One region of the Actinosynnema sp. NPDC004786 genome, then DNA from elsewhere that is predicted to be linked to it. Evidence: riboswitches for the same ligand, from Rfam matches in the RefSeq annotation. Region 1 holds a riboswitch; each other region holds the start of a gene.

Evidence for each region. Region 1 has a riboswitch for glycine ahead of gcvP (aminomethyl-transferring glycine dehydrogenase). Riboswitches for the same ligand answer to the same signal wherever they lie in the genome.
Region 2: linked by a shared signal. The riboswitch ahead of gcvH (glycine cleavage system protein GcvH) and the one ahead of gcvP (aminomethyl-transferring glycine dehydrogenase) in region 1 are both predicted to bind glycine.
Region 3: linked by a shared signal. The riboswitch ahead of gcvT (glycine cleavage system aminomethyltransferase GcvT) and the one ahead of gcvP (aminomethyl-transferring glycine dehydrogenase) in region 1 are both predicted to bind glycine.

The regions. Positions count from the first base shown of each region.
Region 1 is NZ_JBSGBG010000022.1:26,180-33,530, reverse strand. Features, by position in the region: gene gcvP (aminomethyl-transferring glycine dehydrogenase) at 1-2,768, opposite strand, end outside; glycine riboswitch at 2,921-3,011, opposite strand; gene ACWEFJ_RS20885 (MerR family transcriptional regulator) at 3,100-3,666, opposite strand; gene ACWEFJ_RS20880 (bifunctional nuclease family protein) at 4,602-5,075, opposite strand; gene ftsR (transcriptional regulator FtsR) at 5,219-5,896, opposite strand; gene garA (glycogen accumulation regulator GarA) at 5,911-6,372, opposite strand; gene gcvH (glycine cleavage system protein GcvH) at 6,486-6,869, opposite strand; gene ACWEFJ_RS20860 (CDP-alcohol phosphatidyltransferase family protein) at 6,929-7,351, opposite strand, start outside.
Region 2 is NZ_JBSGBG010000004.1:164,735-172,085, reverse strand. Features, by position in the region: gene ACWEFJ_RS05475 (hypothetical protein) at 13-387, opposite strand; gene ACWEFJ_RS05470 (hypothetical protein) at 393-575, opposite strand; gene ald (alanine dehydrogenase) at 916-2,022, opposite strand; glycine riboswitch at 2,218-2,312, shown strand; gene gcvH (glycine cleavage system protein GcvH) at 2,433-2,813, shown strand; gene ACWEFJ_RS05455 (L-serine ammonia-lyase) at 2,818-4,182, shown strand; gene ACWEFJ_RS05450 (glutathione peroxidase) at 4,364-4,849, opposite strand; gene ACWEFJ_RS05445 (transcriptional regulator) at 4,846-5,160, opposite strand; gene ACWEFJ_RS05440 (hypothetical protein) at 5,153-5,926, opposite strand; gene ACWEFJ_RS05435 (SSI family serine proteinase inhibitor) at 6,219-6,572, opposite strand; gene ACWEFJ_RS05430 (MFS transporter) at 6,755-7,351, shown strand, end outside.
Region 3 is NZ_JBSGBG010000051.1:1,926-9,276, forward strand. Features, by position in the region: gene glyA (serine hydroxymethyltransferase) at 1-269, opposite strand, end outside; gene gcvT (glycine cleavage system aminomethyltransferase GcvT) at 285-1,385, opposite strand; glycine riboswitch at 1,512-1,606, opposite strand; glycine riboswitch at 1,608-1,696, opposite strand; gene ACWEFJ_RS32980 (DUF3817 domain-containing protein) at 1,760-2,062, opposite strand; gene ACWEFJ_RS32985 (hypothetical protein) at 2,078-2,443, opposite strand; gene ACWEFJ_RS32990 (helix-turn-helix transcriptional regulator) at 2,598-3,086, opposite strand; gene ACWEFJ_RS32995 (hypothetical protein) at 3,287-3,448, opposite strand; gene ACWEFJ_RS33000 (CaiB/BaiF CoA transferase family protein) at 3,853-4,977, opposite strand; gene ACWEFJ_RS33005 (acyl-CoA dehydrogenase family protein) at 4,977-6,101, opposite strand; gene ACWEFJ_RS33010 (GNAT family N-acetyltransferase) at 6,232-6,684, shown strand; gene ACWEFJ_RS33015 (acetyl-CoA C-acetyltransferase) at 6,741-7,351, shown strand, end outside.

The DNA of each region.
Region 1 (7,351 bases):
GCCACCTCGCGGCTGTACGGGTGGTCCCACTCGGCCGCGATCGACGCCGCCGTGTGCGGCGCGTTGCGCAGCGGGTTGTCGTCCACCGGCCACTCGCCCGAGCCGACGCGGTCGATCTCGTGCCGGATCGCGATCATGGCGTCGATGAACCGGTCGATCTCGCCCAGGTCCTCGCTCTCCGTGGGCTCCACCATGAGCGTGCCCGCCACCGGGAACGACATGGTCGGCGCGTGCAGCCCGTAGTCGGCCAGCCGCTTCGCCACGTCGTCCACGGTCACGCCGGTCGCCTTGGTGATCGGCCGCAGGTCGAGGATGCACTCGTGGGCCACGAACCCGCCCTCGCCGGTGTAGAGCACCGGGAAGTGCTCGTCCAGCCGCCGGGCCACGTAGTTCGCCGCCGCCACCGCGGTCAGCGTCGCCCGCCGCAGGCCGTCCGCGCCCATCATCCGCACGTAGGCCCACGAGATCGGCAGGATCGACGCCGAGCCCCACGGCGCGGCGCTGATCGGGCCGACACCGGTCGCCGGACCGGCCGCCGGCTGCAACGGGTGGTTCGGCAGGAACGGGGCCAGGTGCGACCGCACGCCGATCGGCCCGACGCCCGGACCGCCGCCGCCGTGCGGGATGCAGAACGTCTTGTGCAGGTTCAGGTGCGACACGTCCGACCCGAACTTGCCGTACCGCGCCAGCCCGATCAGCGCGTTGAGGTTCGCGCCGTCCACGTACACCTGGCCGCCCGCGTCGTGCACCAGCCCGCACACCTCGCGCACGGTGTCCTCGTACACGCCGTGCGTGGACGGGTAGGTGATCATGATCGCGGCGAGGTCGTCGCGGTGCGCCTCGACCGTCTCGCGCAGGTGCCCGACGTCCACGTTGCCGCGGTCGTCGCACTTGACGACCACGACCCGCATCCCGGCCATCACGGCGGACGCGGCGTTGGTGCCGTGGGCGCTGGACGGGATCAGGCACACGTCGCGGTGGTCGTCGCCGTTGGCGCGGTGGTAGGCGCGGATCGCCAGCAGGCCCGCGAACTCGCCCTGGCTGCCCGCGTTGGGCTGCAACGACACCGCGTCGTACCCGGTGACCTCGGCCAGCCACCGCTCCAGGTCGCCGACGATGCCCAGGAGGCCCTCGGCGTCCGACGCGGGCGCGAACGGGTGCAGGTCGGCGAACTCCGGCCAGGTGATCGCCTCCATCTCGGCCGTGGCGTTGAGCTTCATCGTGCACGAGCCCAGCGGGATCATGCTGCGGTCCAGCGCGACGTCCTTGTCCGACAACGCCCGCAGGTAGCGCAGCAGCGCGGTCTCGGAGCGGTGCGCGTGGAACACCGGGTGCGTCAGGTAGTCGCTGGTGCGGCGCAGGTCGGCGGGGATGCCGTCGGCGGTGTCGGCGTCCAGGCCGTCCACGTCGGCGACGGTCACGCCGAACGCCTTCCACACGAGCCCCAGGTGCTCGCGCGTGGTCGTCTCGTCGCACGCGATCGACACCACGTCCGCGTCCACCTGCCACAGGTTCACGCCCAGGTCCCGCGCGGCGGCGACGACCTCGGCCGCGCGGCCCTCCACGCGCGCCCGCACGGTGTCGAAGAACTCGCCGTGCACGACCTCGACGCCGCCCTCCAGCAGGCCGGCGGCCAGCACGGTCGCCATCCGGTGCGCGCGGGTCGCGATGTCCTTCAGCCCTTCCGGGCCGTGGTACACCGCGTACATCGACGCGATCACGGCGAGCAGCACCTGGGCGGTGCAGATGTTGCTGGTGGCCTTCTCCCGGCGGATGTGCTGCTCGCGCGTCTGGAGGGCGAGGCGGTAGGCGACGGAGCCGTCCGCGTCGACGGACACGCCGACGAGCCGGCCCGGGAGCTGCCGCTCCAGGCCCTGCCGCACGGCCATGTACCCGGCGTGCGGCCCGCCGAAGCCCATCGGCACGCCGAACCGCTGGGTGGTGCCCACGACCACGTCCGCGCCGATCTCGCCGGGCGGGCGCAGCAGCGCCAGCGACAGCAGGTCGGCCGCCACCACGACCTGCGCGCCGGCCCGGTGCACCTCCTCGATGACGCCCGCGTGGTCGCGGACCACGCCGGACGCGCCGGGGTAGGACAGCAGCACGCCGAAGAAGTCGCCGCCCAGGCCGAGCCCTTCGAGGCCCTGCGACAGGTCGGCGGTCACCACCTCGATGCCCAGCGGCTCGGCGCGGGTCTCGATCACGGCCAGCGTCTGCGGCAGCGTGTCGGCGTCCACCACGAACCTGGCCGACTTCGACCGGCCGGCGCGGCGGACCAGCGTCATCGCCTCGGCCGCGGCGGTGGACTCGTCCAGCATCGAGGCGTTGGCCAGCGGCAGGCCGGTCAGGTCGGCGACCATGGTCTGGAAGTTCAGCAGCGCTTCGAGGCGGCCCTGGGAGATCTCCGGCTGGTACGGCGTGTACGCGGTGTACCAGGCGGGGTTCTCCAGCACGTTGCGGAGGATGACCGGCGGCGTCGTGGTGTTGTAGTAGCCCAGGCCGATCATCTGCGTCATCGGGCGGTTCCGCGCGGCGAGGGCGCGCAGCTCGGCCAGCGCCTCGGTCTCCGTGGCGGGCTCGGGCAGGTCGAGCGCCAGGTCGCGCTCGCGGATCGACTCGGGGACGGCGCGCTGCGCCAGCTCCTCCAGCGACCCGACCCCGATGACGTCGAGGATGCGGGCCAGCTCGGCGGGCCGCGGGCCCACGTGCCGGTCGGCGAACGGGGTGCCGTGCTCGAGTGCGGCGAGGGGGATGCGGTCCTGCGTCATCGGTGCTGGCCTCCAGGGCTCCGGACAGACTCCTGCCGTTGCCCTCCCCCTCTGTCTTCTGCCCGACGTCGGGCGCCTGAGAGCTTCACCCGGAGGCCGGGCTTGCACCGTCGGCGGGGTCGGCGTGCTGCCGACCCGCTTTCCAGAGGCGTCTCACCCGCACGGTCCTTGCGCCTGAGAGGTTCCGGGGAGGATTTGCTCCTTCGGCGCCGAGACTGGCTCGGACTCTCCCGCGCGGGATAAAGCGACTACGCGCGAATGGTACCCGGCGGGGACGCCCTCGGAACCGCCGGCGCGACGTGGATCTCAGTTGCCGCCGGGCCTCGCCGGGTCAGCCGATGGCCCGGGTGCGACGGCGGCGGGACAGCTCGTCGTCGGCCGCCTCCACGATCTCCGCGCCGTCCGCGCGTTCGGCGGGGAAGTCGTGGATCGTGCCGCTGATCTCCCGCATCGCGCCGCTGACCGCGATGCCGAACACCCCCTGGCCGCCCTGGAGCAGGTCGACCACCTCCTCCGGGGAGGTGCACTCGTAGACCGTGGTGCCGTCGCTGAACAACGTGATCCGGGCCAGGTCCTGCACGCCGCGGCGGCGCAGGTGGTCGACCGCGACCCGGATGTTCTGCAACGAGACGCCGGTGTCCAGGAGCCGTTTGACGACCTTGAGGACCAGGATGTCCTTGAACGAGTAGAGCCGCTGGCTGCCGGAGCCGTGAGCGCTCCTTATCGTCGGGTTGACCAGGCCCGTGCGCGCCCAGTAGTCCAGCTGGCGGTAGGTGATGCCCGCGATCTGGCACGCGGCGGGGCCGCGGTACCCGACCAGTTCGTCCGGCAGCGAGGAGTCCGGGAACAGCTCACCCTGTTCGCCGGATCCGGCCCGGATGGGCGCTTCCTCGACCACGCCTGCCTCCCCTCGGTCCGGCCACGACGACCGGCGACCAACGTGAAGCCGCCGCGGTGTCGGGAAACAACACCGTGGCAATTCACCTGAGTTCGACGGTAAGACCGCCTAGGGGGCAGGTCAACGCGACGCGCGGGGCGTGTCTGACCTCAACGTGAGGTAGAGGTTGAGAGAGTCGCTTGGCGTAAGCCATTCGGATGACGTTTAGTGATCGTTTAGCCGAGCAAGGTTGACGTTGTGTAACCCGGACACGTGACACCCGTAGGTGGCACGCGGGGTTGATCCACAACTCACCGCACACGCTTGCGGAGGGCCGTCCACGGCGCGCGGCCGACGTTCCGGCCCTTCGCAGGTGTCGTGCCGGGTCAGGCACCCGACCCGCTCGTCCGCGCCCGGTCGGCCGGAATTGTCGGTGTGTGCCGGCAGGATCGAAAACGGGGTTCCCCCGGGCGGGTACCCCTGCGCGAGCACGACCGGCGGCCCGGTCAGGCGACGACCCGGTGACGCGGCGACCCGGTCAGGCGGGGTGGTGGAACGCGGCGAGGGCTACGCGGCAAGGCGCGGTGAAGCGGCCGGGCAAGGCGAGGCAGCGCGGCGAGGTGGTGGGAGCGGCGCGACGGGAGCGGCCGAGCGAACAGTCGGCTCCCTCGACCCGGGTCGGGCCGGCGGCCGACGTGATCCGGCGGAGACCTGGCGGGCGGATCGATCCTGGTTCAGCCGCCGCAGCAAGCCCGGCGGGAGCCGAGCCGGGTTCAGCCGCCGCGCCGAGCCGCACGCGGGATCCGAGCCGAGCACGCAGCGCGCCAGAGGTGCCAAGCGGTGCCGTCGGAGCGGCCGAACCACGCCGGTCCGGCCCGGCCGTGCCGCCGAGCCGGAACCCACGACCTCCGTGTCCGCCCCGCAGAAGACTCCCGCGGAAGACCCTCGAGGAAGACCTACGTGTCCGCCCCGCGGAAGTCCTCGGGCGAAACGGAGTCGAGGAACTCGCGGAACTTCTCGACCTCGTCCTCCTGCTCGTCCGGGATGATCAACCCGGCCTCCGCGAGCACCGACTCCTCCGCGTGGATCGGCACGCCGATCCGCAGCGCCAGCGCCACCGAGTCGCTCGGCCTCGCCGACACCCGGATGTCGCCGTCGAACACCAGCTCCGCGAAGTACGTGCCCTCCTGCAAGTCCGTGATCCGCACCTGCTCCAACTGCCGGCCGAGGGCTCCGATGACGTCCTTGAGCAGGTCGTGCGTCAACGGCCGGGCAGGACGGACACCTTGCTGCTCCAACGCGATCGCCGTGGCCTCGACCGATCCGATCCAGATCGGCAGGTACCGTTCGCCCTCGGTTTCGCGCAGCAGCAGGATCGGCTGGTTGGCGGGCAGTTCCACCCGCACGCCGACGACGCGCATTTCGCTCATCGGGTCTCGCCTCCCTCAGCGCGCTGAAATTCTGGCGTCCCCGCTACCAACGAGGATCCCCCACGTACTCTTTCGACGCTACCCGCCAAGCGGGCCCTCTGCGCAACCGCCCGCCCCTCGCGCATCACGATGCGGACACGCCTTCACCTCGGCGAAACCGGTTTACCCGCCACATCACGCAAGCCCACCTTCACCAAGAGTGTGTGCAGCGTTACGGACAGCGCCGCCAATTCGCGGACGACCTCGGCCCGGTCGCGCTGCCGGGACGCCGCGCCGGCCGCCTGTTCCACCAACCCGACCTCGCGGTCGGCGGCGACCCGGAACGGCCGCAGGTGACGCGCTTCCAACCCGTGCTCTGCCATGGCCCGCGCGGTCGCGGCGATCTGCACCGCGTCGTGGTCGTAGAACCCGCCCGCGCCGGCCCTGACCAGGCCGTGCTGCTCCAGGTCCGCCAGCGCGCCCGGCTCGATGCCGGCCCGCGCCAGCAACTCCTCGCGGGTGACCCGGTGCCCGGCCGCCGGACCGGGGTCGGTCACCCTCGTCGCCTTCACGCCGCCGCCCTGGTCGGCGGCGTCCAACTGCTCCCTGATGACCTTCAGCGGCAGGTACCGGTCCCGCTGGGCGGCCAGGATGTACCGCAGGCGGTCCACGTCCGCGGTCGTGAACTGCCGGTAGCCCGACGCCGTGCGCGCCGGGCGGACCAACCCCTCCGACTCCAGGAACCGGATCTTGGAGATGGTGACGTCGGGGAAGTCGGGACGCAACAGCGCCAGCACCGCCCCGATGCTCGACCCGCCGCGTGGCCGCCCGGCCGCCGTCACCGGAGCCCCATCGCTCAGGCCCCCTGGCCCCCGGCGCCCGGACCGGTCAGGAACACCAGGCGGAACTTGCCGATCTGCACCTCGTCGCCGTTGGCCAGCACCGCCTGGTCGACGGGCTCGCGGTTGACGTAGGTGCCGTTGAGGCTGCCCACGTCGATGACCACGAACTCGCCGCCTTCGCGGCGGAACTCCGCGTGGCGACGGGAGACCGTCACGTCGTCGAGGAAGATGTCGCTGTCCGGGTGCCGCCCCGCGCTGGTGGTGTCGCGGTCCAGCAGGAACCTCGAACCCGCGTTGGGGCCCCGCTTGACCACGAGCAGCGCCGAGCCGGCGGGCAGGGCGTCGACGCCCGCGACGGCCGGCTCCTGGGCGGGCGCTTCCGCGCCCTCGACCTCGGCGAGGAAGTCGGCCCGGAAAACGGAGGTCCGCTCCGGGGACTGCTCGGGCGGAACGCCTGGCCCGTCGTTCGTGCTCACCTGAGCTCTCCTCCTGCTGCTGGAACCTTCGTGACCGCTAGAACTTATCGTGCCCGAACCCTTGTCCGAGGGGCGGCTCCCCCACCGACCGAAGAGCCGCTTGAAGATCGACGTCACCCCTGTGCCACCAGCTCCTGGTACGCGGCGGCGTCGAGCAGGTCCTCGACCGCGGTCGGGTCCTCCAGCCGCAGCTCCACCATCCAGCCCTCGCCGTACGGGTCGCTGTTCACCAGGTCGGGCTGCTGGTCCAGCGAGTCGTTGCGCGCGACGACCTCACCGGCGAGCGGCGCGTAGATGTCCGAGACGCTCTTGGTCGACTCCACCTCGCCCAGCGTCTGACCGGCCGCGACCTGCTCGCCCAGCTCGGGGAGCTGGACGAAGACGACGTCGCCGAGCTGCTCCTGGGCGTAGTCGGTGATGCCCACGCGCACGGTGTCCTCACCTGTGCGCAGCACCCACTCATGTTCCTCGGTGTACTTGAGCTCCTCGGGAATCACCGCGGTGTGCTCCTTCAGTGACGGTGGATCTTCGCTGCCGGATCTTCCCACGTCGGCGTTCAGGCCGGCGCGACACCCGGCCGTCGCCGCATCGCGAGGGTGAACTGGTAGACGTACAGCACGCCCGACCACAGGTACAAGGCCCCGCCCCACACCATGAACCCGTAGGCCACGGGGCGCGCGATCTGCGCGGCGGTGGAGGAGCCCTGGGCGAGCAGGAGCATGGGGAACGCGTAGAGCAGGTTGAAGGTGGCCGCTTTGCCGAGGTAGTTCACTTCGAAGGGGCCGTAGCCGCGGGCCCGGAGCACGGGCAGGCAGGCCCCGACGGCCAGCTCGCGGGCGACCAGCACCGCCGCCACCCACCAGGGCACGATGTCGCGCACGACGAACGCCACCAGGGTGGCCAGGATGTAGAGCCGGTCGGCGGCCGGGTCGAGCAGCGCGCCGAGCCTGCTGGCCTGGTCGAGCCACCGGGCGATCTT
Region 2 (7,351 bases), on a different contig from region 1:
GCCCTAGGAGGGTTACTCGGGGAGGGCGTGTCGTGGTTTCGAGGCCACCTTCGGTATCTCGGTCGTGGTCTCCACCTCGGACGAACGGCGCAGCGTGCGCAGCGGGCGACGGCGCTCGCGGTGCGGCAGGCCGTCGCCGATGAGGTGCTGGTGGGCCATCGTCCACACCTGGCACGGCCACTTCCGGTGCCGCAGGACGCCGGGGCACGCGCCGCAGCGGCCGTCGGGATCCGGTTGGTGCACGGTCAGCAGCAGCCGCCACCCGTCGGCCAGGCGGTGGATCTCGGACCGCGCGAGCGGCACGAGGGACTCCGCCTCGCCGCGCTCGACCGCCTCGTCCACACTGGCCAGCCGGCGCAGCACGGCCGCCCGCAGTGCCTCGTCCACGCCCGTCACATCCTGTCGGCGACTTGGTCGAGCAGCCGGTGCAGCCGACGGGTCTGCGTGACGGACATCACAGCGGACTCGCCCGGCGGCGCGACCAGCAGGACTCGGTCGTCCTCGACGAGCACGGTCATCGACCGGTCCCGCCCGAACGGGTCGTGGCAGTCGATCCAACCTTCGGGTTCAGCCATCTGCACTCCGATCGGCGGTGGCGCGGCAGGGGGCCGCGCGAGCGGACGACCCCGCTGCGTAGCCACGGGGCTCCCGTCCTGTGCATCGGTCGCCGGGTCGTCGTGACTTACCTGTTACGACGCGAATTCACTCATTCGCCTGAGGTCGCGCACGGTGCGTGGTCGAGGTCCGCGGAAATGTCGGCCGGCTCGGTGGGGTCGCTGGGCACGGAGCCGGGTTCGGCGCTAGGATTGGTCACGCGGCCCGCTCCCAGTGACCCCCAGGCTGGTTGAGCGGGCCGTCTTCATCGCCGAAGGGCCCCGCTCACAGCACGTGAGCGGGGCCCTTCGCGTCGGGGGCTCAGAACTCCAGCGGCGTGTGGGCCATCCCGTGCGCCTCCGCGACCGGCAGGTTGGTCAGCAGGCCGTCGTGCGCGTTCAGCCCGAGCGCCAGGGACGCGTCCGCGCGCAGCGCCGCCTCCCAGCCGTGGTCGGCCAGCGCCACGGCGTAGGGCAGCGTCACGTTCGTCAACGCGTAGGTGGACGTGCGGGGCACCGCGCCGGGCATGTTCGCCACGCAGTAGAAGACCGAGTCGTGCACCTGGTAGGTCGGGTCGGCGTGGGTGGTCGGCCGCGAGTCGGCGAAGCAGCCGCCCTGGTCGATCGCGATGTCCACGAGCACCGAGCCGGGCTTCATGTCGGCCACCAGCTCGTTGCTCACGAGCTTCGGGGCCTTCGCGCCGGGCACCAGCACCGCGCCGATCACCAGGTCGGCCTCCCGGACCGCCTGCTCGACCGAGTAGCGGTTGGAGGTCACGGTGCGCAGGCGGCCCTGGTAGAGGGCGTCGATGTGGCGCAGCCGGTCGACGTTGGTGTCCAGGATCTCCACGTCCGCGCCCAGGCCCACGGCGATCGCGGCCGCGTTGAGGCCGGCCACGCCGCCGCCGATGACGACCACGCGTGCCGGGTGCACGCCGGGCACGCCGCCGGGCAGCACGCCGCGCCCGCCCGAGGGCTTCATCAGCGAGAACGCGCCGACCTGCGGCGCGAGCCGGCCCGCGACCTCGGACATCGGCGCGAGCAGCGGCAGCGCGCCGTTCGGCGTCTGCACGGTCTCGTAGGCGATGGCGGTCGTGCCGGAGTCCAGCAGCGCCTGCGTCAGCGGCCGGTCGGCGGCCAGGTGCAGGTAGGTGAACAGGACCTGGCCCTTGCGCAGCCGCGGGTACTCCTCGGCCACCGGCTCCTTGACCTTCAGCACCAGGTCGCCCTCGGCCCACACGTCGTCCGCGGTGGCGAGGACCTTCGCGCCGGCCGCCAGGTACTCCTCGTCGGTGATGGCCGAACCGAGGCCCGCGCCGGCCTCGACCACCACGTCGTGGCCGCGCTGGGTCAGCTCGTGGGCGCCCGCCGGGGTCAGCGCGACGCGGTACTCGTGGTTCTTGATCTCGCGGGGAACTGCGATCCGCACGGTGGGCTCCTTCGGCCGTTGTTACACCCAAGGTCCGTCAACGGGTGATCGGTGTCATCGTGCGGCCGGCACGAACGCGCCGGGAACCGGTTGTGCCGGCCGCACAAGCCGGACGGCGCGTTGACACCCGTCCGGGGCGGCACCTAGCGTGCGGGCCAACCAACTGAACATCGGCCGCGGCGCGTCGTGAGCGCCGGAACCCGCGCGGGAGAGACCTCGGTGCCACGGCCGGGGCGCCGAAGGAGCAAGTACCCCGCACACTCTCAGGCAGCGAGAACCGCTCGGGTGAGGCGACTCTGGAAAGCGCGCCCTCCGGCGCGCACCCACGGTGCAAGCCGCGACGTCGCGGCGAAGCTCTCAGGTCCCAGGACAGAGTGGGGATCCGGACCTCGCCGTTAGGGAGCGCTGTCGTGACTTTTCCGGACAACCTGCTTTACACGCCCGAGCACGAGTGGGTCGACTGGGCGCCGGGTACCCAGGAGCCCGTGGCGGTCGGGATCACGTCGTACGCCGCGGGGTCGCTGGGCGACATCGTCTTCGTGGAGCTGCCGGAGGTCGGCGCCGCGGTGACGTCCGGCCAGGTGTGCGGCGAGCTGGAGTCCACCAAGTCCGTGAGCGACCTGTACGCGCCGGTCAGCGGCGAGGTCGTGGCGGTCAACGAGGACGCCGTGCGGGACCCGTCGTTGATCAACAACGACCCGTACGGGGCCGGCTGGCTGTTCAAGGTGGCCGTGACCGACGCGACCGGGTTGCTGACCGCCGCCAAGTACGCGGAACTGACCGGGGACTGACGTCATGGCGATCAGCGTGTTCGACCTGTTCTCGGTGGGGATCGGACCGTCCAGCTCGCACACCGTCGGCCCGATGCGGGCCGCGATGATGTTCGCGGACCGGCTGGGTCCCGTGCTCGGCTCGGTGGACCGGGTGCGCGTCGAGCTGTTCGGGTCGCTGGGCGCGACGGGCCACGGGCACGGCAGCCCGAAGGCGGTGCTGCTGGGGCTGGAGGGCCACCGGCCGGAGGAGGTGGACCCGGTCGAGGCCGAGCGGCGGACGGCGGAGATCCGCGCCATCGGGCGGCTGCGGCTGGGCGGCGTGCGGGAGATCGCGTTCCGGGAGGACGCCGACCTGGTGATGCACCGGCGCAAGTCGCTGCCGCTGCACCCCAACGGGATGAGTTTCGAGGCGTACGCGGGTGGGTCGGTGGTCGACTCGGCGGTGTACTACTCCGTCGGCGGCGGGTTCGTGGTGGACGAGACGGCCACCGGGACCGACCGGATCAAGGCCGACGAGACGCGCGTCGCCCACCCGTTCCGGACCGGTGACGAGCTGCTGGCCCGGTGCCGGGAGACCGGGCTGTCGATCAGCGAGGTGATGCTCGCCAACGAGCTGTCGTGGCGCGACGAGGCGTCGGTGCGGTCGGGCCTGCTGCACATCTGGGGCGTGATGCAGGAGTGCGTGGAGCGCGGCTGCACGGAGCAGGGCGTGCTGCCCGGCGGGTTGAAGGTGCGGCGGCGGGCGGCGGAGATGCGCCGCCGGCTGGCCGCCGAGCACTACGCCACGGACCCGTTGCGGGTGATGGACTGGGTGACCCTGTTCGCGCTGGCGGTGAACGAGGAGAACGCCGCGGGGGGTCGCGTGGTGACCGCGCCGACCAACGGCGCGGCCGGCATCGTGCCCGCGGTGCTGCACTACTACACCCGGTTCGTGCCCGGCGCGTCCGACGACGGGGTGGTGCGGTTCCTGCTGACGGCGGGCGCGGTCGGCGTGCTGTTCAAGGAGAACGCGTCGATCTCGGGCGCCGAGGTGGGGTGCCAGGGCGAGGTCGGCTCGGCGTGCTCGATGGCGGCGGGCGGGCTGGCCGAGGTGCTGGGCGGCACGCCGGAGCAGGTCGAGAACGCGGCCGAGATCGCGATGGAGCACAACCTGGGGCTGACATGTGACCCGATCGGGGGACTCGTGCAGATCCCGTGCATCGAGCGCAACGCGTTGGCGTCGATCAAGGCGATCACGGCGGCGCGGATGGCGTTGCGGGGGGACGGCGCGCACTTCGTGTCCCTGGACAAGGTCATCAAGACCATGCGCGAGACCGGCAAGGACATGAAGGTCAAGTACAAGGAGACCGCGCGCGGCGGGCTCGCGGTGAACGTCATCGAGTGCTGACCCGCGCCGGGGTCGCCGTCCTCGGGGGCGGCGACCCCGGCCACGCGCGCGATCCCGACTGCGTGCACGGCTTCCGCCACGCGCGGCTCCGGCTACGTGCGACCTCGGCCAGAGGAGCGATCCCGGCCACGCGCGCGACCCCGGCGCTCGAGGTGGTCCTGCGGTCAGGGGGAGCCGGCCGTCAGGGCAGCACGGACTCGATCGCCTTCACCACCGCCTCATCCTCCGGCTCCGTCGTCGGCCGGAAGCGGGCCACCACCTCGCCCGACGGGGCGATCAGGAACTTCTCGAAGTTCCACTGCACGTCGCCCGCCGCGCCGTCGGCGTCCGCGACCGCCGTCAGCCGCTCGTACAGCGGGTGCCGCGACGGCCCGTTCACCTCGATCTTCTCGAACAGCGGGAACGTCACGCCGTACGTGGTGGAGCAGAACGTCGCGATCTCCTCCGCCGTGCCCGGCTCCTGCCCGGCGAACTGGTTGCACGGGAACCCGACCACCGAGAAGCCCTGCGCCGCGTACCGCTCCTGGAGCCGCTCCAGCCCCCGGTACTGCGGCGTCAGGCCGCACCGGGACGCGACGTTCACCACCAGCAACGCCTTGCCCGCCCACTCGCCGAGGCTCGACGCCTCACCGGACAGCGTGCGCAGCGGGATGTCGTGGATGCTCATGGCTGCGAGGCTACGTGCCGCTCGACCAGCGCCCGCAGCGCCGCCATCTCCGCCGCCAGCGCGGCCCGCCCCGCCTCCGTCACGCTCACCCACGTCCGGGGCCGCTTGCCGTCGTACCCCTTCTCCACCGCGACCAGCCCGGCCTGCTCCAGCACCGCGATGTGCCGCGACAGGTTGCCCGCCGTCACGTCGAGGGTGGACCGCAGGTAGCCGAACTCGACCCGCTTCGCCTCCGCCGCCACGGTCAGCACGCCCAGCCGGTGCCGCTGGTGCACCACGTCGTCCAGCGCCGCGGTCGGGTGGTCAGCCACGCCGCAATCCCACCAGACCGCCGACCACCAGCACGAAGCCGGGCAGCACGACCACAGCGGCCATCGACCACGTGGTCGCCGGCGTGACGGCGAGCGGCGTGATCGAGGCCGACAGGCACAGCGCGACCAGGTAGGCCGCGGTGGTCGTGGTGAACCGGACGCTGCGCTCCACGCCCGCCAGCACGACCAGGCCCAGCCCGATCGCGATGAACTGCCCCACCACGCCCTGGTCGTACTGGAGCACGGCCGTGCCCAGCACCGCCGCCGTCGCCGTCAGCGCGCGCGGCGCCCGCCGACGCCACAGCACGGTCGCCGCCGCCAGCAGGATCAGGCCCACCGCCGTGCCGGACCGGGACACCGCGCCGCCGAACGCCGGCAACGACGCCGCGAACCCGAGCACCAGGGCGACGGCCGGGCCGCTCAGCCCGATCGCCAACGCCGCGAGGTAGCCCCGGGTGGACGTCTCGATGCCCACCCGCGCGCCCCGCCTGCGGTACCACCACACCGTGGCCAGGCCGCCGACCACCAGCACGGTCAACCAGTACAGCCCGAGCGGCGCCGGGTGGCGCATGCCGGGGTGCGCCCCGAGCACCGCCAACGGGTGCTCCGACGGCCGCAGCAGGCGGGGCGACGGCCCGGCCGGCGCGTACAGCGGCACGGACAGGAACGACGCGATCCCGAAGAACAGCAGCGGGAACGGGTAGGCGTGCCGGTCCGCCCGCGCGCGGCGGCGCAGGTCGGCGAGGTCGCCCAGCAGGTCTGCCACCCAGTCAGGTTTGCAGCGCAAACCGAACGCGTCAACCCCGCGGAACGTGTCAGCCGATGAGCGGAACGCGAGTCCTCCGATCACTCGGATGGCCCAGGGGCGGTGTCGCCCGGTAATGGTCTGGGCAGGCCCGTTTTGCCGCCCCATTTCACGCATGTGAAGACTGTTGACGGTGGAGTGCCGCACTCCCTACGGTCCGAGGAGAGGTCCGAGGACCTTCGTCAACCCCGTGGAGGGCCACGACTTCGGCGGCGGTGTCGCGGGCCCTCCACGGGTGTTCGGCCCGCGGGCGTCAGAAGTCGAACACGGGTCCGGTCTGCGCCTGCATCACGCACGAGTTCGGGAACTCGGCCTCGAACGTGCGGGACTCGCCGCGCCAGGTGCCGGACGCCCGGACCTTCACCGGCGCGTACTCCAGGGTGCACATCGCCTCCCCGTTCGACAGCCCCTCCAACCGACCGTCCACACCGGACAGTGCCAGGCAGACCTCTTCGGCTCTGGGGTGCAGACCGCCCGCGGGCTCGCACGTGAGTTGGGTGAACTGGTAGGACTGCGCCCGCTGCACGCTGAGCACGAAGCTCGACTCCGGCGTGGTGAACGTGGGCACGATGGCGGCGATCGCCGCGATCAATGGAAGTGGTGCCATGCCCTCAGGTTGACCGCCCGACACCCCGGGCTCCAGGGAACTCACCGGATCGTGTGGTTTCCGCGAACGACCCCCGAGCAGGGCTCCGGGCACCCGTCGGCGGCCCGGACGGGCGAAGTCGCGTGGTGTGACGTGGCTCACGGTCGCGATCGACGTACGGCGGCGCACGCCAGGGTGGGTGAATGGCTTCCGAGGTGCGCAGGGTGGCGCTGGCCAGTTCGGCGGGGAACGCGGTGGAGCTGTACGACTTCCTGCTCTACGGCACCGCGTCGGCGCTGGTGTTCGACAAGCTGTTCTTCCCGTCCTTCGACCCGCGCATCGGCACGCTGCTGGCGTTCGCCACGTTCGGCGCGGGGTTCCTGGCCCGACCGCTGGGCGGGGTGGTCATCGGCCACTTCGGCGACCGCGTCGGGCGGCGGTCGATGCTGGTGCTCACGCTGACCGCGACCGGCCTCTGCACGGCCGCCATCGGGCTGTTGCCCACGTACGGGTCCATCGGGTTGGCCGCGCCGTTGGCGCTCGTGCTGCTGCGCGTGGTCCAGGGGTTCTTCCTCGGCGGCGAGCAGGGCGGCGCGACGTTGATGGCGGTCGAGCACGCGCCGGCCGGGCGCACCGGCTGGTACGGCAGTTGGACGTTCCTCGGGTCGCCGGTCGGGCTGCTGCTGGCCAACGGGGTGATGGCGGCGTCCACGGCGGTGTCGGGCGACGCGTTCCTCGTCTGGGGCTGGCGGGTGCCGTTCCTGTTCAGCCTGGTGCTGGTGGGCGTCGGGCTGTACGTG
Region 3 (7,351 bases), on a different contig from region 1:
CCGGCGCCGAACAGGGCCTTGACCCGCTCGATCGCCAGCCGCTCGATCACGTCGACGTTCTCGCAGCCGCCGTAGTAGCGCCGGCCGGGGTAGCCCTCGGCGTACTTGTTCGTCAGCACCGACCCCTGTGCCTGGAGCACCGACACCGGCGTGAAGTTCTCCGAGGCGATCATCTCCAGCGTGCTCTGCTGCCGGTGCAGCTCGGCGGCGACGGCGTTCGCGACCTCCGGGTCGAACTCCGCGAGGGAGGTGTTGAAGTGCTCGGACATGTGTGGGTCTCTCCCTTAGCTGGTTCGCTGGTAGAAGGGCAGCGCGACGACCTCGACCGGCTCGTGCTTGCCCCGCACGTCGACCGAGAGTTCCGTGCCCGGCTCGGTGTGGCCGGTGGTGACGTAGGCCATCGCCACCGAGTAGCCGAGGGTCGGCGACAGCGCGCCGCTGGTCACCTCGCCGATGCGGTTGCCGTCCGCGTCCAGCACCGGGTAGCCGTGCCGGGGGGCGCGGCGGGAGGTGGTCTTCAGGCCGACCAGGGTCTCGGTCACGCCCTGCTCGGCGACGGCGGCCAGCGCGTCGCGGCCGACGAAGTCGCCCGGCTTGTCGAGCTTCACCACCCGGCCGAGGTTGGCGTGGAACGGGGTGTGGTCCCGGCCCAGCTCGTTGCCGTACAGCGGCATCCCCGCCTCCAGGCGGAGGGTGTCGCGGCAGCCGAGGCCGGCGGGCTTGAGGTCGTGCGGCGCGCCCGCCTCCAGCAGCGCCTGCCAGACGTGCGCGGCGTCGGCCGGGGCGACGAACAGCTCGAAGCCGTCCTCGCCGGTGTAGCCGGTGCGGGCGAGCAGGGCCGGCTTGCCCGCGACCTCGGTCGGGTACGAGGCGTAGTACTTGACCGAGGTCAGGTCGGTGGGGGTGAGCGCTTCGAGGATGGCGGTGGACCGCGGGCCCTGCACGGCGAGCAGCGCGTAGTCGGCGGACCTGTCCTCGACGGTGGTGTCGAAGCCCTTCGCGCGCTCGACCAGGGCCTCGTGGACGACGGCGGCGTTCGAGGCGTTCGCGACGACGAGGTACTCCTGGTCACCGGTGCGGTAGACGATCAGGTCGTCGATCACGCCGCCGTCGGCCTCGCAGATCATCGTGTACCGGGCGCGGCCCACCCCGATCGCGGAGGCGTGGCCGACCAGGGCGTGGTCCAGCGCCGCGCCCGCCTCGGGGCCGGTGAGCACGATCTCACCCATGTGGGTCAGGTCGAACAGGCCCGCCGAGGTGCGCACCGCGCGGTGCTCGGCCAGCTCGCTGTCGTAGCGCAGCGGCATCCGCCAGCCCGCGAAGTCGGTGAACTGGGCGCCCAGCGCCTCGTGCTCGGCGTACAGGGGCGTGCGGCGGCTTTCCATCGGGCGGGTCCTCCCTGGGTGCGGGCACGCCGGCGGGCCGACCGGTCGGGTCGGCGCGGGCGCGCCCGAGAGCGTCACGTGCGAAAGGATGACACGGCCCATCGGAGACTCCTCGTCGAGTGAGCCTCCCCCTCTGCCATGAGCCTGAGAGCTTCGCCACCCGGCGCGGGCGGCTTGCACCGTGGGCGAGGCGCAGCGGGTGCGCCTGCTTTCCAGAGTTGCCTTCGTCGCGCGGTACCTGGGCCTGAGAGATTCCGGGGAGGAGTTGCTCCTTCGGCGCCCCGCTCGGGGGACTCTCCCGCGCGACATCGACGGCCGTGTTCAGTTGGTACCGCCAGACGCTAGGGGTGGCCGGCGGGCGGGGTCAACCCCGGTCACAGGCTCTTCTCGGCCCGGACGGTCTCCACGACCTTGCGCTCGGCGTAGAACGACACGAACGGGATCGTGCCCGCGAGCAGCACCAGGGCGGTGCCCTTGATCGACCAGCGGGCCTTGAGCGCCAGGTCGACGGTCAGCACCAGGTAGACGGCGTAGAGGAAGCCGTGGACGGGGCCGACGACCTGCATCATGCCCGCGTTGCCGCCCGCGTACTTGGCGATCATGGCGACCACGAGCAGCAGCAGGCCGACACCGACCACGTAAGCCATGAACCGGAACCTGGTCAACGCGCCGCTCATCGTCCTACCTTCGCCTCACCGCTGGTCCCGCGCGTGGAGCTGGGCGAGCATGCGGTTGTAGGCCGCGAGCTCGTCGTCCTCGTCGTCCGGCACGGGTGTCCTGACGGGCTCCACGGTAACCACCGGGCGCGGCGGCTCGACCACCGGCTCCCGGGCGGCCTCGGCCTTGCGGCGGGCGTCCAGCCTGCGGATGCGCCACACCATGAACGCGGGGAAGAGGCCGAACAGCGGCCACTGGAAGACGTAGCCGAGGTTCTGGAACGTGCCGCCCGCCTCGGAGAACCGCTCCCACTGCCAGTAGGCCAGGCCGCAGCACACGACCAGCGACGCCAGGCACGCGGCGGCGATGGCCAGCCGCTTGGGGGTGATGAGGCCCTGCACGCCTCAAGGGTAACGGGTGTTCCGCCCGGAGTCCGGTTCGTCCGGTTCCGGGGCGCCGGGGCCGCGCCACCGGGGCCGGGGCTCCTCGTGCAGGAGCCCGCCCCCTCAAGGCAAGGGCTCCTCGACCACAGGAGCCCGCCCCGACTCGTCGGACCTAGGCCACGCCGTCCCGGCGTTGCCTCTGCAACCTGGCCACGCACCAGGCCGCCGCGCTGCCCCGACGCAGGTGCTGGAGCACCGTCATCGGGCCGAGGCGACGACCGAGGTCGGCGGGGGTGAGCCCGGCCGCCCGGTAGTCCAGAGCGCGCTGGTCCAACGGGCTGATGCCCGCGTCCCACCACAGCTCGGCCTCGGAGAGATCGCCCACCAGCTGCCAGTAGCTGGCGGCGGCCGCGAGCAGGACCTCGGGCACCTCGGGCGCCCGCTTCCGCATCGCCGCCACGTACGCCGGATCCGCGGACTCGACCTTCACCAGGCCGCGGGGACCGCCATTCGCCCGCTGCACGGGGATCCCCGGCGCGGACGGCGGGGCTTCCGCGAGCCACGCGTCCTTGATCCGGTTCACCTCCCGCAGCTCGGCGTCGTCCGAGCGCTCAGCCGCCCACTGCCGCAACAGCTCGTCGACTCCGGAGTCCTCGACCATTCTGCCTCCTCGTCGGTCGAAGATCAGCCAATGCGACGCACCGTATTAGCGGGTACCGACAACCGCTAGACCCCGGTTTGTCTAAAACCCTGTTACCAGGGCGTTATAGCCCTCATTCCACCCGTATGGTGCAACGCTCGGATCCTGCGGTCACCGCTCGTGACCGCATTGAGCGGAGTTCGGCGACGCCGGAGGGGTCGCTAGGCGAAGAGGCTGCGGACGAAGGTGATGATCGACTCCGCGCCGGCCTGGAGCCACCCCAGGGCGGTCCGCACCGCCTGGGCGGACTCGTTCGGCTGGGTGATCAGGAGGAACAGCACCAGCGCGACCGCCGCCAGCGTCACCACCTTCTTGACGTTCACTGATCGCTCTCCGTCCGTGTCGCTCGGCCGGGCGGCCCGTCGCCGCACCGGTCGTGTCAAGCGTCATCGTCCCTCATTCACCCGGATGATGACGATCGAACGCGCCCACGTCGCCCGACTGGTCGCCGGCCCGACCACGCAACCACGCCTGAACCGCCCCTGGTGTCACCCGATCGGACGATCAAGGGGACCAGTGGTCCCGCCGATCCTGAAGGTACGGGCGCTCGCCCACCCCCCAGGCACGGACACCGAGGTTCAGCGACATCGTCTTCCCTTCGCCGCCCATCACCTGAATGCGCCGACTCACGCACCGAGCGTGACAAAGGCCGATGTCGGCTGCCACTCAATTCCGGTACCCCTTCAGGTGATTTCCCGTGCCCTTTTCGGGACCGGCCGGGGGCGCGTCAGCCGACCACCCCGGAACGCCGCAGCGCGGCGATCTCGTCCTCGCCCAGCCCCAGCTCGGCCAGCACGGCGACCGTGTGCTCCCCCACCGCGGGCGGCGGACCCGGCGCGGCCGCGGGCGTGCGGTCGAACCGCGGCGCCGGCGCGGGCTGCGCCACCCCTCCCACCTGCACGAACGTGCCGCGCTCGGCGTTGTGCCCGTGCGCGGGGGCCTCGCCGGGCGCGAGCACGGGCGCGAGGCACGCGTCGGTGCCCTCGGCGAGCGCGGCCCACTCGTCGCGCGTCCGGGTGGCCACCGCGGCGGCGATGCGGGCCCGCAGCTCCGGCCAGTTCGCCGGGTCGTGCCGCGGCGGCAGCCCGGCGTCGGCCAGCCCCAGCACGTCCAGCAGCTCGGCGTAGAACTTCTCCTCCAGCGCGCCGACGCTGACGAACCGCCCGTCGGCGGTCTCGTACACGTCGTAGAACGGCGCGCCGCCGTCCAGCAGGTTGGTGCCGCGCCGCCCGGGCCACGCGCCGACCGACGCCATCCCGTGCAGGAACGTCGTGAGCAGGGCCGCGCCGTCGACCATGGCCGCGTCCACGACCTGCCCCCGCCCGGACCGGTCCCGCTCGTACAGGGCCGCCAGCACGCCCACGGCCAGCAGCAGCCCGCCCCCGCCGAAGTCGCCGACGAGGTTGAGCGGCACGGTCGGCGGCGCGCCGTCCCGGCCGATCGGCTCCAGCGCGCCCGCCACCGCGATGTAGTTGATGTCGTGCCCGGCGCGGTCGGCCAGCGGCCCGTCCTGGCCCCAGCCCGTCATCCGCCCGTAGACCAAGCGCGGGTTGCGGGCCAGGCACTGCGCCGGGCCGATGCCCAGCCGCTCGGTCACGCCCGGCCGGAAGCCCTCGACCAGCACGTCGGACTCCGCGACCAGCCGGAGCACCAGCTCCGCGCCTTCGGGGCGGCGCAGGTCCACGCCGATCGACCGCCGCCCGCGCCCCAGCAGCGGCACCTCCGTCGCGCCGCCGATCCGGTCCACCCGGACCACCGACGCGCCCAGGTCCGCCAGCACCATGCAGCCGAACGGCGCGGGCGCGAGGCCCGCCAGCTCGACGACCTTCAACCCCTCCAGCGGGCCGGGCACTAGAGCGACCTCGCGATGATTTCCTTCATGATCTCGTTCGTCCCGCCGTAGATCTTCTGCACGCGCGCGTCCGCCCACGCGCGCGCGATCGGGTACTCGGTCATGTAGCCGTAGCCGCCGAACAGCTGCACGCACTCGTCCACGACCCGGCACAGCCGCTCGGTGGCCCACCACTTCGCCATCGCCGCGGTGGGCACGTCCAGCCGCCCGGCCAGGTGCGCCTGCACGCACTCGTCCACGAACGCCCTGGTCACGCGGGCCTCCGTGGCGCACTCGGCGAGCTTGAACCGGGTGTTCTGGAACTTGATCAGCTCCCGGCCGAACGCCGTGCGGTCCTTGACGTAGGCCAGCGTGAGGTCCACCGCCGCCTCGATGCCCGCCACCGACGCCACCGCGATGATCAGCCGCTCCTGCGGGAGCTGCTGCATCAGCTGGATGAACCCCTGGCCCTCGCCGGTGCCCAGCAGGTTCTCCGCCGGCACCCGGACGTCGTCGAAGAACAGCTCGGCGGTGTCCTGGCCGTGCATGCCGACCTTGTCCAGCACCCGGCCGCGCCGGAACCCCTGCGCCGCCGCGGTCTCCACGACCAGCAGCGAGATGCCCGTCGCGCCCTGGCCGGGGTCGGTCTTGGCGACCACGACCACCAGGTCGGCCTGCGCGCCGTTGGTGATGAACGTCTTGGAGCCGGACAGCACGTACTCGTCGCCGCGCCGCAGCGCCCGCGTCTTGACGTTCTGCAGGTCGGAGCCGCCGCCGGGCTCGGACATGGCGATCGCGCCGACGTACTCGCCGGTCGCCATCTTGGGCAGCCAGCGGCGCTTCTGCTCCTCGGTGCCGTAGGCGTTGATGTAGTGGGCGACGATCCCGCTGTGCACGCTGTTGCCCCACGCGCTGTCGCCGCACCGGGCCTGCTCCTCCAGCAGCACCGCCTCGTGCGCGAACGTGCCGCCGCCACCGCCGTACTCCTCGGGGATGGACAGGCAGAGCAGCCCGACCCCGCCCGCCTTGGTCCAGAAGTCGCGGTCCACCTGCTTCTGCGCGGCCCAGCGCTCCCGGTGCGGGACGGCCTCCCTCTCGAAGAACGTCCGGGCCAGCTCCCGCAGCTGGTCCAGGTCCTCGGTCATCCATGCGGAACGGCGAGTTGGCATGCCACCGACGTTCCCACCGGCGGGGCCGCGCCGCCATGACCGCAGCGCGCCGCGGTGACCCGTGATCGTGAGCGCAAATGTCAGGACGGTGGGTCAGACTGGGGGCATGAGGGTGCGACGGCTCGGGCCGGACGACTGGGCGACGTGGCGGGACATCCGGCTCACGGCGCTGGGCAGCGACCCCGGGGCGTTCGGCCCGACGCTCGCGCTGGAGCGGGAGTTCGACGAGGCGCGGTGGCGGGAGCTGCTGGGCCCGGACCACGGGGTGAAGGTGGTGGCGGAGGCGCCGGAGCCGATCGGGCTGGTCGCCGGCGTGCCGCACGAGGTTCACCCCGACGTGTTGTACCTGTACTCCATGTGGGTCAAGCCGGAGTTCCGGCGGCGGGGCGTCGGCGAGGCGCTGGTGGCCGACGTGCTGGCGTGGGCGCGCGAGCACGGGTGGGCGCTGGTGCAGTTGCGGGTGGTCCGGGAGAACGAGACGGCCCGGCGGCTCTACGCGCGGCTGGGGTTCGTCGGCGAGGGCGAGGTCATGGACCACCGGCTCGCGCCGGTGAGCTAATAAGTCACCTCGCGCGGTCATGGGCGGTCCCCGCGGCGGCGGTTACCGTTGAGTACATGAGCGAAGCCTTGATCTTCGACGCGGTGCGCACACCGCGTGGCAGGGGAAAGCGCGGATCGCTGCACAGCGTCAAGCCGATCACCCTGGCCTCCGGGGTGCTGGCGGCGCTGGCGCGGCGCAACGACCTGGACACGTCGGCGGTGGACGACGTGGTGTTCGGCGTCGTGTCGCCGGTCGGCGAGCAGGGCGCGGACATCGCCCGCACCGCGGTGCTGGCCGCCGGGTGGGACCTGCGGCCGGCGGGCGTGCAGCTCAACCGGTTCTGCGCGTCCGGCCTGGAGTCGGTCAACCTGGCCGCCGCCAAGGTCGCGTCCGGGTTCGAGGACCTCGTGGTGGCGGGCGGCGTCGAGTCGATGTCGCGGGTGCCGATGGGCTCCGACGGCGGCGCGTGGATGGCCGACCCGGAGACCAACATGGCGGTCAACTTCGTGCCGCAGGGCGTGAGCGCCGACCTCATCGCCACGCTGGAGGGGTTCAGCCGCGAGGACGTGGACGCGTACGCGGTGCGCTCGCAGCAGCGGGCGACGCTCGCGCGGGACAAGGGCTACTTCGACCGCTCGCTCGTGCCCGTGGTCGACCAGAACGGCTCGGTCGTGCTCGACCACGA